Regions from separate parts of the Comamonas sp. MYb396 genome, predicted to be linked through region 2. Evidence: predicted binding sites of a transcription regulator. Region 2 holds the regulator's gene; the other holds the start of a gene.
The links. The regulator LexA, encoded in region 2, represses DNA repair genes until DNA is damaged. The targets are predictions, from matches to a motif close to ACTGTATNNNNATACAGT.
Positions count from the first base shown of each region.

Region 1: the regulator LexA is predicted to act here: its motif matches at 4,098-4,115, upstream of recA (recombinase RecA).

Region 1 is NZ_JBBGYU010000003.1:213,199-220,683, forward strand. It holds gene yddG (aromatic amino acid DMT transporter YddG) at 1-102, shown strand, start outside; gene WH265_RS08765 (hypothetical protein) at 247-396, shown strand; gene yddG (aromatic amino acid DMT transporter YddG) at 548-1,468, shown strand; gene WH265_RS08775 (VOC family protein) at 1,514-1,993, opposite strand; gene WH265_RS08780 (VF530 family protein) at 2,102-2,353, opposite strand; gene recX (recombination regulator RecX) at 2,437-2,886, opposite strand; gene recA (recombinase RecA) at 2,974-4,050, opposite strand; gene WH265_RS08795 (MarR family winged helix-turn-helix transcriptional regulator) at 4,241-4,729, shown strand; gene WH265_RS08800 (SdiA-regulated domain-containing protein) at 4,750-5,691, opposite strand; gene WH265_RS08805 (response regulator) at 5,922-6,608, shown strand; gene WH265_RS08810 (sensor histidine kinase) at 6,677-7,485, shown strand, end outside.
Region 2 is NZ_JBBGYU010000004.1:184,917-192,401, forward strand. It holds gene WH265_RS11115 (FMN-dependent NADH-azoreductase) at 1-325, shown strand, start outside; gene WH265_RS11120 (hypothetical protein) at 720-1,310, opposite strand; gene lexA (transcriptional repressor LexA) at 1,455-2,171, opposite strand; gene WH265_RS11130 (asparaginase) at 2,286-3,311, shown strand; gene adk (adenylate kinase) at 3,408-4,064, opposite strand; gene kdsB (3-deoxy-manno-octulosonate cytidylyltransferase) at 4,282-5,076, opposite strand; gene WH265_RS11145 (hypothetical protein) at 5,262-5,858, opposite strand; gene WH265_RS11150 (Trm112 family protein) at 6,022-6,219, opposite strand; gene lpxK (tetraacyldisaccharide 4'-kinase) at 6,228-7,349, opposite strand; gene WH265_RS11160 (ExbD/TolR family protein) at 7,405-7,485, opposite strand, start outside.

The sequences.
Region 1 (7,485 bases), on a different contig from region 2:
AGCTTTTGGCAAGGCGTGGCCCTGGTCACACTGGGCTCGCTGGTGTGCTGGTGGGCCACCCGCAGCCCGGGGCCGGCCGATGGCAAAAAGCTGGCCGGCTAAGCACCTGCCCGCGCTTGCCAGTGCCAACACAGGGCGGCATCGCCAGCCTTTGTATACACATGCAAACACCTAGGTGGCGCGCCATGGCCAAAAGCGCGCGCCGCACTATAGTGGGCGGGTTGCCCGCGTTTTTCCGAGCTGCCCATGGACTACTCCCGCCCCAACCATATCCCCACCGCCGCCGAGCAAGAGGCCGACAAGCGCCTGGAGCTGCGTGGCCTGATCGCATTTGCCGTGCTCACCGTGGTGGCGACCATCGCTGCCGCGCTGGTCTTTGGCAGCCATATCAGCTAATCGCTGATTTCTTCACCCCTCGGAAACGACACCGCCAGCGTGGCTGCCGGGTGTGGCTGCGGTCCGCTGGCCGTCTGCCTGCAGAGCTGCGCTTTTCCAGCTAGGATGCAAGGCTGCTTTTCGCAGCTTTCCCTGCATCCACCGCGCGCCCATGTCTTCCTCTCCGATCTCCCCCGCCCAGGTCCCTTCGCAACGCGCCACCCTGATTGGCCTGTCGGCCGTGCTGTGCTGGTCCACCTCGGTGGGCCTGTTTCGCAGCGTGGCCGAGCATCTGGGCCCCATTGGCGGGGCGGCGGCGGTGTTCAGCTTGGGGGCCTTGCTGGTCACGCTGCGCTTTGGCCGCCCGCGCCTGGCGCAGCTGCGCGCCATGCACCCGGCCTACCTCTGGGGCTGCGGCCTGCTGTTTGTGCTCTACGAGATCGCGCTGTCGCTGTCGCTGGGCTTTGCCAGCAACCGGGGCCAGACCTTGGAGCTGGGCATGATCAACTACCTGTGGCCCAGCCTGACGATTGTGCTGGCGACAGCCTTTGGGCTGCAGCGCTTTCGCTTCGGCCTGGTGCCGGGGGTCTTGCTGGCCATGGCCGGCATTGTGCTGGTGCTCAAGGGCGACAGCGCGCTGTCCATCGCCAGCCTCTGGGCCAATGTGCAAAGCAACCCGCTCGCCTATGGCCTGGCGTTCTCGGCCGCCTGGCTCTGGCCCTGCTACTCGGTCATCGCCAAGCGCTATGCCCATGGCGCCAATGCGCTGCCGGCTTTTCTCTGGGCCGTGGGCGCCGTGCTCTGGGTCAAGTACGCGCTCAGCGATGAACCGGCGCTGCACCTGTCCTTGGCGGCCATCGTGCAGCTGTGCATGCTCAGCGGCCTCACCGCGCTGGGCTACAGCTGCTGGGACCACGGCCTGCGCGCCGGCAACCTCACGGTGATGGCCGTGGGTTCCTACTTCACCCCCGTGCTGTCTGCCTTGGTCGGCACCGTCTGGCTGCAGGTGCAACCGTCCTGGAGCTTTTGGCAGGGGGTGATGCTGGTGACGGCCGGCTCGCTGATCTGCTGGTGGTGTACCCGCAGCAAATAGCGCCGCGCGGGAAGCGCCACGCTGGACAGCGCCCGCGCTGAATGCTCAGCCTTTGCGTGCCGCTTCCAGCGCGGCAATATCGATCTTGGTCATGCCCATCATCGCCTCGAACACCCGCTTGGCTGCGGCGCGGTCGGGGTCGGACATGGCCGCAGTCAGCATGCGGGGCGTGATTTGCCAGGAGATGCCCCAACGGTCCTTGCACCAGCCACAGGCGCTTTCCTGCCCGTCATGGCCGACGATGGCATTCCACAGGCGGTCGGTCTCGGCCTGGTCGTCCGTGGCGATCTGGAAGGAAAAGGATTCATTGTGCTGAAAATGCGGCCCGCCGTTCAGCCCGATGCAGGCAATGCCCGCCACGTTGAACTCCACCACCAGCACATCGCCCTGCCGGCCATCGGGGTAGTCACCCGGCGCGCGGTGTACCGCGCCCACGGCGCTGTCCGGAAAAGTCTGGGCATAGAACTGCGCGGCATCGAGCGCATCGCCCTGGTACCAGAGGCATACGGTATTTTTTGCGGTCATCGTCGGTCTCCTGTTTGCACAGACGACTAGCCTAGCGGCTCATGGCCCGCCTGCAAGTAGGACAGCGCTGCACAGCAAGGGCGCCGCCGCACTGCGGGCAACGAGGTCTCAGGCGCCGCTGCGCCTTTTCTCGCGCAGCATGAACAGGTACAGGCCCTCGACCTTCTCGCGCGCCCAGGGCGTTTTGCGCAAAAAGCGCAGGCTAGAGTTGATGCTCGGGTCCAGGCAAAAACAACGCACGGGGATGCGCTCACCCAGCTCTTCCCAGCCAAAGTACGCGACCAGCTCGTTCAGGATGTGCTCCAGGGTCAGGCCATGGAGGGGGTTGTTGGGCTGTTCGGCGGTGCTCATGGCCGCCATTGTCGCCCAGCAGGGGCACTGGCTGCGGGGCTGGGGCTTTGCGGGCCGCGCATGGCACAGCCCAGCTGGGCACTGTTCAGCGGCTAATCGCCATCCCCACCGCGCAGCACCTGGCGCACCACATCCCCGCCAAAACCCCGGCTGGCCAGAAAGCGCATCTGCTTGGCCCGCTCCTGCGGGCTCTCGGGCGGCGCGCCAAAACGGCGTTGCCAGACCTCGCGGGCGCGCTGCAGCTCGGTGCTGCGCAGGCGCTCGCGGGCATCTGCGATCAGCTCGGCATCCACGCCCTTGTGGCGCAGTTCCTGCAGCACGCGGTTGGCACCGTAACGGGCAGCCTTGGTGTGGATGACGCTGTCGACAAAGCGCGCGGCGCTCAGAAAGCCCTTGGCTTCCAGCTCGTCGAGGATGGCCGCCAGGTCCTCGCCCTCTTCCACATGGGGCGCGAGCTTGCCCTGCAGCTCAGCGCGCGAATGCTCGCGCTGCGCCAGGTAGCGCAGCGCACGTCCTTTGAGGGAGAGTTTGCTAAAAGACATGCGTTCTCATTGCTATAAAACAAATAGCTGCTTGCGCACAGCATCTGTGCACAAGCAGCTATCTCAGCGCTCAGGCTTCAGCAGCGATCAGCCTTCGGTGCCGGTCGCTACCGGGCCGTCCACCACGCCGTCTTCGGCGGGGCGCAGGCTGATGTTCAGGCTCTCGCGCACCTTGTTCTCGATCTCGATGGCGAGGTCGGGGTTTTCGCGCAGGAACTCACGCGAGTTGTCACGGCCTTGGCCAATCTTCTCGCCGTTGTAGGCGTACCAGGCACCGCTTTTCTCGATGATGCGGGCATTGACACCCATGTCCAGGATTTCGCCTTCGCGCGAGATGCCTTCGCCAAACAGAATGTCGAACTCGGCCGTCTTGAACGGAGGCGATACCTTGTTCTTGACCACCTTGACCTTGGTTTCGTTGCCGATGGCCTCATCGCCGCGCTTGATGGTGCCGGTGCGGCGGATATCGAGACGCACCGAGGCGTAGAACTTCAGCGCATTACCGCCGGTCGTGGTTTCGGGGCTGCCGAACATCACGCCGATCTTCATGCGGATCTGGTTGATGAAGATGACCATGCAGTTGGTCTTCTTGATCGTGGCGGTGAGCTTGCGCAGCGCCTGGCTCATCAGGCGGGCTTGCAGGCCGGGCAGCTGGTCACCCATTTCGCCTTCGATTTCGGCCTTGGGGGTCAGGGCCGCGACCGAGTCGACGACGATCAGGTCCACCGCGCCGGAGCGCACCAGGCTGTCCACGATCTCGAGCGCCTGCTCACCGGTGTCGGGCTGGCTGATCAGGATATCGCCCAGGTTCACGCCCAGCTTTTGGGCGTAGCTGGTGTCCAGCGCGTGTTCGGCATCGATAAAGGCGCAGGTGCCGCCCAGCTTTTGCATCTCGGCAATCACCTGCAGGGTCAAGGTGGTCTTGCCCGAGGACTCCGGGCCGTAGATCTCGATGACCCGGCCGCGCGGCAGGCCGCCAACGCCCAGCGCAATGTCCAGGCCCAGCGAACCGGTGGACACCACCTGGATGTCCGACACCGCTTCGCCTTCGCCGAGCTTCATGATGGTGCCCTTGCCGAACTGCTTTTCGATCTGGGCCAGTGCGGCGGCCAGCGCCTTGGCTTTTTCGCTGTTGGCTTCGGGTTTGGTGGCGGTGGCGTTCATGGATTTCTCCTTGCGTTTGATGGTCATGTCTTCGATCTGGAGATCCAGCTGTTTGCATATACAGCCTGGATGCTTGAACAGTAGTTTATGGGATGGATATATTTTATAGAAGTACTTTTTTAGTCAGTTTAGTTGACTATATGCACAATAGCGACTTCAGCCTTTTTCAGCCATTGCAGGCGCGCTCACCATGCCCATTCTTCTGCCCCATTTGCCCGACGACAGCTGGCGCCTGACCCATATGGGCCGCCTGCTGGGCCATGCGATGCGCCGTTTTGATGCCCGGGTGCTGCAGCTGATGGCCCAGGACGAGGCCGTGCCGCTGGCGCTGTCGCACCTGGCCGAGCGCGACCAGGTGAGCGCCGCCCACATCCACATCACCCGCCACCTGTCGCTGGCCGGCGACCGCCTGGTGGACCTGGCAGCGCGCGCCGGCATGAGCAAGCAGGCGATGGCCCAACTGGTGGACCAGTGCGAAGCCTGGAACCTGGTGACCCGCGAGCGCGACCCGCGCGATGCCCGCGCCCGCACGGTGCGCTTTACCGAGACCGGCCTGCTGTGGCTGCAGGCGTTTGAGCGTGCCGTCAGCCAGGCCGAGGCGGAGTTCCGCGCCGAGGTCGGCGAGCAGGTCGCCACCGTGATCCAGCTGGGGCTGGAGGTGTATGGGGCCGACAGCTGAGCGGCTGCGCCTGGCCGCGTTCAGCGGCGCTTGCGCGCGAATTTGTAGAACAGGTTGGGCTCGGAGACGATGTAGATATTGCCGCTGTTGTCCATGGCCAGGCCTTCGGGCTGCGGCACCCGCTCGGCCAGCCCTGCCATATCGGCCCACAGCGGCATCACGCTGAGCAGGTCGCCGGCGCGGCTGTACTCGTACAGCACCGACGATTCCTCCCCCAGCAGCAGCAGGTTGCCGCTGCGCGGATCGACCTCGATGGCGGCCAGGTCGGTGCTGGGCATGTCGTCCACCGCCGGCACCTCCCAGGTCGAGACCTTCATATCGACCAGTCCCGGCTTGAGCTTGGACAGCGGCGCATCCATCACCAGCACCTGCATCGGCCATTTCTCGGTCACGGCCAGCAGCTGCTGGCGCTTGGCATCCCAGCCCAGGCCTTCGAGCGCAAAATTCTTGATGGCAATGTCATTGAGCTGCACATAGGGGCTGTGCTCCAGCGACACCTCGGTCACGCCCTTGCCAAACTGCACCCAGTGGATGCGGTTGGTACGCTCGTCGGCAATTGCAAACCAGTCGCCCTGGATATGGGCGATGCCTTCGGTGTCGCGGGCGCCCAGCAGCGGCGCCAGCCGCAGCAAGCGGCCATCGGTGCTCAGCTCGGCAATCTGGGGCGGGCGGTTGGTCACCGCAAACAAGGTCTGGGTCTCGGGGTTGAAGGCCAGGCCCGAGAGGTTGTCGGCAATGCCGCTCACCACCTTGGCATCGATGCTGACCTGGTAGTGCGGCAGGTTGGCAGGCGGTGCCGAGCGCGGTGCCGACTGCAGCGCATCGGTATGCCCCGGCATCGCAATGACGTGGTGCCACTGCAGGTACAAGGCAGTCAACACCAGCAAGGCCGTGACCAACACCAGGCGGCGCTGTCGCTGCGACGCCTGCCACCTCACCTGTACCTTGGGCCCTGGTCTCATCACCACCTGCTGCAGTCTCACCCCACCAGCCACAGGCCGGATGCCCGCATGTTCTGGTCAAGACGAGGCGCTATCCTACGTGAGAGCAGCCTCGGTTTGATGACGCCGGGGTCGGTTTTACGTCTGTGCAACAAAAAAGCAGGGGCTCATAGGTGGCCAGCAAGGCCATGGACTCGCCTAGAATCATTGACACCATCCACATCACGACTACAACACCGATAGGAGACCGCATGCGAATACTGATTGCCGAGGACGACCAGGTGCTGGCCGATGGCCTGCTGCGCAGTCTCCGCAACTCCGGCGCCGTGGTCGACCATGTCTCCAATGGCACCGAGGCCGATGCCGCCCTGATGGCCAACAACGCGTTTGACCTGCTGATTCTGGACCTGGGCCTGCCGCGCATGCATGGGCTCGAAGTGCTCAAAAAGCTGCGCGCCCGGGGCTCGGCGATTCCGGTGCTGATCCTCACCGCCGCCGAGAGCGTCGATGACCGGGTCCAAGGCCTTGATCTGGGCGCCGATGACTACATGGCCAAGCCCTTTGCGCTGTCCGAGCTCGAAGCCCGTGTGCGGGCACTCACGCGCCGGGGCGTGGGCATGAGCACCAGCCTGATCCAGCATGGGCCGCTCGCCTATGACCAGGCCGGGCGCGTGGCCACGTTCGACGGCCGCATGCTGGAGCTGTCGGCCCGCGAGCTGGGCCTGCTGGAGGTGCTGCTGCAGCGCTCGGGGCGGCTGGTCAGCAAGGACCAGCTGGTCGAGCGCCTGTGCGAATGGGGCGAGGAGGTCAGCACCAATGCGATCGAGGTCTATATCCACCGCCTGCGCAAGAAGATAGAAAAGGGCCCCATCCGCATTGCCACCGTGCGTGGCCTGGGTTATTGCCTGGAGAAGATCCAGCCACCGGCCCCGCACTGAACAAACCCCCACCCTCCGGCCACAGCGGGGCGATGGCCGCCCCCGGCCCCATTCACGCAAGGACAGCCTTGGCCCTGTTTCGCAGTGAGCAGCGATCTTTGTTCGGAGAGATCCTTGACTGGATGCTCACGCCGCTGCTGCTTTTGTGGCCCGTATCGCTGGCATTGACCTGGCTGGTGGCCCAGGACCTGGCCAACAAGCCCTTTGACCGCGCGCTCGAATACAACGCCCATGCGCTGGCGCAGCTGGTGGGGGTGCAGGGCGGCAAAACCTATTTCAACCTGCCGCTGCCGGCCAGCGAGATCCTGCGCGCCGACGATGCCGACAAGGTGTACTACCAGGTGACCACGCCGTCGGGCATGTTCCTCGCGGGCGAATCGGCGCTGCCCATGCCCGCCAAGGACCTGGAGCGCAGCATCGGCATGGTCCAGCTGCGCGATGGCGAGCTGCGCGGCGTCGATGTGCGCATCGCCTGGATCTGGGTGCAGCTGTCGCTGCCCGAGCCCAACCTGGCGCTGATCCAGGTTGCAGAGACACGCGAGAAGCGCAGCGTGCTGGCCACTGAAATCATTAAGGGCGTCATGCTGCCGCAGTTTGTCATCCTGCCGCTGGCGGTGCTGCTGGTCTGGCTGGCGCTGGCGCGCGGCATCAAGCCCCTGCACCTGCTCGAAGAGCGCATCCGCGCGCGCAAGTCCGAAGACCTCTCGCCGATCCAGCACAAGGATGTGCCGCTTGAAGTGGTGCCGCTGGTCGACTCGGTCAATGGCTTGCTCGAGCGCCTCAACGATTCGCTGGCCACGCAGAAGCGCTTTCTCGCCGATGCCGCGCACCAGCTCAAGACCCCGCTGGCGGGCCTGCGCATGCAGGCCGAGATGGC
Region 2 (7,485 bases):
CCATGTGATCCGTATCCACCGCAGCTTTGCATCCACGCCCGAAGGCAAGATTGGTTTGATGAAGGACCGTCCTAGCTTGGTATTGGTGAGTTCCGGCGGCTTCCATACGGGGCCCCGGGCCAAGCAGGAAGACTTTTTGACGCCCTATCTGCGCTATGCGCTGGCCTCCATTGGCATCCGCAATGTGCATTTTGTGTTGCTGCAAGGCCTGGTGTTTGGGCCTGACGCGGTGGCTGCTGCGCTGGATGGCGCAAGAGATGCGTTGCGCGAGCAACTGGCCCCATTCAAGCAGCAGGCGCTGGAGGCTTTGGCTGCTGCGCGCTGACAGGACAAGAGGCTGGCGCAAGTGGGCAGCAGACAGCGATGGCTGGCAGCGCGGGCTGCCGAGCACGCGGGCCTTGTGTCACCATGGCCTGGTCTGAGCGGCAGGAAGGGATGCTGCTGGCTGGGCAGCTCTGAGCCGCTGTTGCAACCGCCCTGCATATTGCCCGGAATTTCTCAGCGCCGTTCTGGAATCCCTCCGGTAGGCCGTTGTCTAGCCGGCCGCACCTAGCCGGCCGCACCTGGCCGGCCGCACCAACTGGCACATCGGGCCGCCTGCGGCATGGTGGCGCGTCAGGAATGCCGAGCCCCATGCCCAAACCCTTGGCCCGCCTGGCTCTGTTTGCAGCGTTCAACGCATGCTGGCGGCCAGACTTGATGCCCGCCTGGGCACCGGCTTAGACCGCGTGCAGATGTTCCAGCCGTTCCAGGCGTTCGAGCTCGGCACAGATATCGGCCATGCTGCCCGACATGGCCCAGCGCATACCCTTTTGGCGGTGCAGGCTGGCCGGTTGGGCCCAGTACATCTTGATGGGGGCATCGTTGGCGGCCTGGGCGCTGCAGCGCTGCACTGACAGGAAGGGGCGGGTGTGGGACTGTGCGCCTACCGAGAGGCGGCGGCGCGCAGCGGGTTTGCGCGGCAGGCGGATGCGGTCAATGGGGCGCTGTGCGGGGGCCTCATCGGCAGGGGAGTCTGCGTGGGGCTTTTCCATGCCGGACGTGTCCACGCGGGACGTATCCACGCCGGACATGTTCAGGCCCTGGCCATCGAGCAAGCTCAGCTGCTGGGCGGCGCCACGCTGTACAGCGGCAGAGGACGCGGTGGCAAAGCAGTGCACCTGGGCGGCGAGCTGGCCGTCATTGGCGGCGCCATGGCCGGGTCGGCGGCGGTTGCTGCGCACAATGGCACGCTGGATGGACTGGAACCAGGGCAGGCCAGCGACGAGGGAAAAGGGCGCAAGCGCGCACAATGCATCTGCTACAAGCATAGGAGACTCCTTGGTATACGGGTAACAGCAGGATTGCGCAGGGCGAGCGCATCCCCCAGGGCTGTGGGCCAAGAGCCCACAACGCCCGCTACCTGGGGTTGCGCAGAAAAGGGAGGGCCGAAGTGGCCGGAAGGGCCGCTAGGCCTAGTTCAGCATCGTGTTGCGGATCAGGCCCACGGCAATGCCTTCGATCTCAAAGGGCTCGCCGGGCTGCACGATGATGGGCAGGTAATCCGGGTTTTCGGCCAGCAACTCAATGCCGTCCTTGGTGCGCTGCAGGCGCTTGACGGTGACGTCATCGCCCAGGCGCGCCACAATGATCTGGCCGTTGCGGGCCTCGCGCGTGGCTTTGACGGCCAGCAGATCGCCATCGATGATGCCGACATCGCGCATCGACATACCGCGCACCTTGAGCAGGTAATCGGGCTGCTGCTGGAACAGGCCGCCCTCCACGGTATAGGTTTGGTCGACATGCTCTTGCGCCAGGATGGGCGAGCCGGCCGAGACGCGGCCGATCAGCGGCAGGGCCAGCTGGGCGAGCTCTTGCACCACGCGGCCGAGGCCGGCGGTGGCATTGGACACGCCTGCCAGCGGTGAGGAGAAGCGCGTGCCGCGAGCGGCATTGATGGAGCGCACGGTATCGCTTTGCAGGCGAATCCCCCGGGAGGTGCCGCTGACCAGCTCGATCACGCCCTTGCGGGCCAGCGCCTTGAGGTGGTCTTCTGCCGAATTGGCCGATTTGAAGCCCAGCTTGCTGGCAATCTCGGCGCGCGTTGGCGGGGCGCCGGTGCGCGAAATGGCGGTCTGGATCAGGTCCAGAATTTCTTGTTGGCGCGCGGTCAGTTTGGGATGGTCTCGCATAAGATCTCCGTGTGATCTGCGGTGCCGGGCAGAAGCAAAGCCACTGTGCATCCCAACACCTGTATATCAATCCAGTACCTGTATTTTTAACCAGTTTTTTGCAGGAGGCAAGCCTTGCAGCCAAAAATTTTGATCATCGGCACCGGCGGCACCATTGCCGGCATGGCCGATGATGCCGAGAAACCCGGCCAATACCGCGCAGCCCAGCTGTCCATTGCGGCCTTGCTGGCGGGTGTGAGCGGCATCGAGACAGCTGCGGCAGGCCCGCTGGATGCGGTGCAGATAGCGCAAATTGATAGCAAGGACATGAACGACGAGGTCTGGCATGCACTGCTCAAGCGCTGCGATGCGGCCATGCGCGATGAGACCGTGCGCGCTGTTGTTATCACCCACGGAACCGATACGCTCGAAGAGACGGCCTGGTTCCTGCACTGCGTTTTAGGACGCCTGGCCAAGCCCGTGGTGCTGACCTGCGCCATGCGCCCGGCCAATGCGCTGATGCCCGATGGCCCGCAAAACCTCAAGGATGCCGTGGCCGCCGCAGCGGCGCTGGATGCGGATGGCCAACCTCTGCTGCGGGAGGTGGTGGCCGTGACGGGCGGCGGCGAGCTGCACAGCGCGCGCTGGCTGCAAAAGCTGCACCCGCACCGCTTGCTGGCCTTTTCATCGGGCGAGCAGGGCCCCTTGGGCTGGGTGGATGGCATGACCGTGCGCCTGCGCCAGGGCTATGCGCCGCAAGCTGAAGATGTGGCGGGCGACTACACCGGCAGCGCCTGGCTGGCCGCCTTGCCTGCCCCCGCCAGCGCGCCCTGGCCCTGGGTGGAGATCGTTACCAGCCATGCCGGTATGCGCCCCGGGCTGGTGGACGCCCTGCAGGCCCAGGGCATCGACGGCCTGGTGGTGGCGACCACCGGTAATGGCACCGTGCATCAGGTGCTGCTGGAGGCCATGGTGCGTGCACGCCAGCAAGGTTTGCCGGTATGGCGCAGCAGCCGCTGCAGCGATGGCGTGATCAGCGATGCGGTGTTGCCCGGGGTGGCCGATCTGCAAAAAGACTTGGCGGTGGCCTTGACGCCCTACAAATGCCGGGTGAGTTTGCAGCTGGCGCTGGTGCAGGCACAGACCCAAGCCAAGGGTTAGCGCAGGTACCGAAGGCCTGCTTGCTGATGACGGGGACAGGCATAAAAAAGCCACTGTCGCAAGACAGTGGCGGTGCGGATAAGTCCGAGCGACTTATCAGGCCTGCAGCGCGGCAATGGCGCGTTGCGTGATCTCTTCGACCGAGCCCATGCCGCTGATGGCGCGGTACTTGGGAGCGGCGGCTGGGTCTTGTGCGGCCCAGCTGCTGTAGTAGTCCACCAGGGGGCGGGTCTGGTTGCTGTACACATCCAGGCGCTTCTTGACGGTTTCTTCCTTGTCGTCTTCGCGCTGCACCAGGGCTTCGCCCGTCACATCGTCCAGGCCTTCGGTCTTGGGCGGGTTGAACTTGACGTGGTAGGTACGGCCGGAAGCGGGGTGGCTGCGGCGGCCGCTCATGCGCTCGATGATGGCTTCAAACGGCACATCGATTTCCAGCACATAGTCGAGCTTGACGCCAGCGGCCTTCATCGCGTCGGCCTGGGGAATGGTGCGGGGGAAGCCGTCAAACAGGAAGCCATTGGCGCAGTCGGCCTGGGCGATACGTTCCTTGACCAGATTGATGATCAGATCGTCACTGACCAGCTGGCCGGCGTCCATCACGGCCTTGGCCTGCAGGCCCAGCGGCGTGCCAGCCTTCACGGCGGCGCGCAGCATGTCGCCGGTGGAAATCTGCGGAATACCGTATTTTTGGCAGATGAAGGCAGCTTGCGTACCTTTGCCGGCGCCGGGTGCTCCCAAAAGAATTAATTTCATGACGGTCCTTGGAGAATAAAAAACTTGCACGGCAAAAGCGGGCACTAAAGCCCGCTTTTACACAAAAAAACTGGGCTTGAGCATATCACGCATCAGGGGATTGTCAGCGAACTGGCGCCAATACCGTGTCTCGGCTGCGCAAGACAGGCATGCTGCGCCTTTTAGCTTACGGTGTGCTTGCATCGGTGGCCGTTGCGGTGCAGGGCAGGCACGCGGGTTACATCACCGCGCCCAGCAGCTGGCGCACGCGCACCAGGTCTTCGGGCGTATCAACGCCCGAGCCGGGGATCTGCCGCGTCACATGCACGGCGATGCGGTGGCCATGCCAGATCGCGCGCAGCTGCTCGAGCATCTCGATCTGCTCGGTCGGGGCCTGGCTGAGCGTGGGGAAGGTATGCAAAAACTGGGCGCGGTAGCTGTAGATGCCCATATGGTGCAGCGGCGCAAAACCGGGCGTGCCGGTGGTGCCGGGGTTCTTCCACCAGGCGACATTGACAAAATCACGACCCCAGGGGATGGGCGCGCGGCTGAAATAGCTGGCCAGGCCCTGGGCATCGAGCACCACCTTGACGACATTGGGGCTGAGCAGCGACTCCAGATCAGCGATTGGGTGCGCGACGGTGCCCATGCTGGCCTCGGGCCGCTCGCTGAGCAGCGCCGCGACCGCATCGATCAGCGCCGGCGCGATCAAGGGCTCGTCGCCTTGCACATTGACCACGATGTCATCACCACCCAATTGCAGCAGGCTGCAGGCCTCGGCCAGGCGGTCACTGCCACTGGGGTGCTTGGGCGAGGTCATCACCGCTTGCACGCCATGCTTTTTGCAGGCGTCGATGATGCGCTCGTCATCTGCTGCCACCACCACGCGCTGGGCAGCGCTCTCTTGCGCGCGCCTGGCCACGCGCACCACCATGGGCAGGCCGGCGATATCGACCAGGGGCTTGTTGGGCAGGCGCGAGGAGGCCATGCGCGAAGGAATCAAGACAGTAAACGGCGCGGGAGCGGATGCCATGGTGCTAAAGGAGAGGAGAGTGAAGCTGACGTAAATTGTAGCGAGGAGGGTGGCCGGCGAGGTGCAGCCGGCAAGGTGCGGCCGGCGAGGTGGCCGACAAGGTGCAACCAGCGAGTCGCAGCCGACCAGGCCCGACAGCGGCAAGCCACCTACCCAGGCAGTCGCCGCTGCTGCGGCGCCCGAGCTCAGGGCGCAGGCTTGACAGGCGTATTGGTCTCGTTGCTGCCAAACAGAATGGCTTCGATGGGGCGCAGCTTCTTGGCGTCGATCATCTCGCGCAGCTTGGGCAGGATGGCGACCAGGCCGTCATAGCCCTGGGCTTTTTCCAGTTGCAGCTGCAGCCGAAAGCCCTTGAGCCCCAGGCCGCTGACCAGCTGGCTGGCAGCGGCATAGGCCTTGATATAGCGCTCGCTGGGATTGCTGATGGCGGCAGCCGCGTGGGTGGCGGTGGCCTGCGCTGCAGCTGGGGCGGCTGCGGCAACGGGCGGCGGTGTGGGTGCAGGGGCGGCCAGGCTGTCAATGATATCGCTGGCACTGGAGGGCCATTGGCCCGCGTCGCTGGGGCGCAGCAACTCCAGCAGGCCTTGCTGCAGCAGCTGCTTGATGTCTTCGAGCACCTGCAGCTGTCCGCCCACCGACGGCGACAGTGCCATCACCTGCTCAATGCTTTTTTGCCCATCAAACATGATGAAGGCCGGTCGCATGCGGTGCGGCAACGAGGGATCCCGGGCGCGCAGCGCCTCCATGCCTTTGTCGGTTTTCTTGAGAATCAGGGTATGCATGGCAATGTGCTGAAAGTAATGGATGCAATCCACAAGGCTTGCCCGCAGGGGCGGCGTGCCTAAAATTTCAGCAAATTGTGTCTTTTTTTTACAAAACCGCTATTGGGGTTTGCCTGTGCGGACGGCCATGCCGGCCCTGGTGGGGCCGCAACTTCATCAAAGCTTAATCTGCCGCAGCTAAGGCGTCGATTTCTTCGTCGCTGAGCGGGCGCGCTTCGCCTTCGAGCATGATGGGCATGCCATCGCGCACCGGGTAGGCCAGGCGCGCGCTGCGCGAGACCAGCTCCTGGCGCTCGCGGTCATAGCGCAGGGGGCCTTTGGTGACGGGGCAAACCAGCAGTTCGAGCAGTTTCGGGTCCATAGCAGCAATCAGTCTTTCTTAACAGGGGGCGATGCGGGCTGGCGCTGGCGCAGCAGTGCATCGGCATGCTGGCCAAAGGCCGGGTCGATGGCGACCTCCAGCGGCACAGCCAGCGCATGCGGGGCAATGCGCCAGAGCTTGTGCGCATCCTTTTCGGTGCACAGCAGCACGGGGGCATCGGGTGCGCCTATTGTAGGTGCGCTGGTCGCGGCGATTCCGAGGCTTGCCAGCCAGGCCGGGTCGTCCAGCGGCGCATGGTCGGGCAGTGCATCGCTGCGGGCGAGCTGCAGGCCCTGGGCTTGCAGCATCGCAAAAAACTCCTGCGGATAGGCAATGGCGGCCAGCGCATGCACCGGCCGGCCGCGCAGATCGGCAAGCGCATGGCGGCGGCCATCCTGGCCAACGGCATAGTGGGCCAGGCTGCGCTGCAGCGGCCAGGCCGCTGCACCTGTGGCGGCCAGCTGCTGGGGCGCTGGGCCGGCGTAGAGCGCAATATCCAGCCGCCGGGGCCAGGGCTCGCGCAGCGGCCCGGCCGGCAGTTGCCAGCCATTGCCAATGCCTTGGGCGTTGAAGACGGCAATCTCCACATCGCGGGCCAGTGCCAGGTGCTGCAGGCCATCGTCGCAGACCAGCACATCGACCTCGGGGTACGCCTGCAGGGCGGCCTGGGCGGCCGTGGCGCGCAGCGCAGCCACATACACCGGCACGCCACTGCGCTGGGCGATCAGCAAGGGCTCATCGCCCACCAGGCGCGGGTTGCTGCCGGGGGTGACGGCTATCGCGTTGGGATTTTTGCTGTTGTCGCGCCCATAGCCGCGCGAGATAACCGCTGGCCGCCAGCCCCGGGCCTGCAAGGCCTGCACCAGGTGCAGGGTCACAGGCGTCTTGCCGGCGCCGCCGGCAATCACATTGCCGACCACCACCACGGGCACCGGCGCGCGGTAGGCCTTGCAAAGGCCGGTGCGGTAAAGGGCGCGGCGCAGCGCGCCCAGCGCCGCATAGCACCAGGACAGTGGCAGCAGCGCTATGGCCAGCAGGCCTTTGCGCTGCCAGGCATCGGTGATGCGCGCCGAGCGGGGGCGCGTGGCAGCAGCTGAGGGCGAAGGATTGGGAGGGGGCGGGACGGTCATGCAGGCTGCATGCTAGCACTGCCCAGGCGCGGGGCCTGGAGTTTAGAACAGGTTCTTAGCGTGCGGCCGTCTGGGTGGCAAAGGTGATCTGCTGCAGGCCAACGCGGCGGGCGGCTTCCATCACCGAGACCACCGA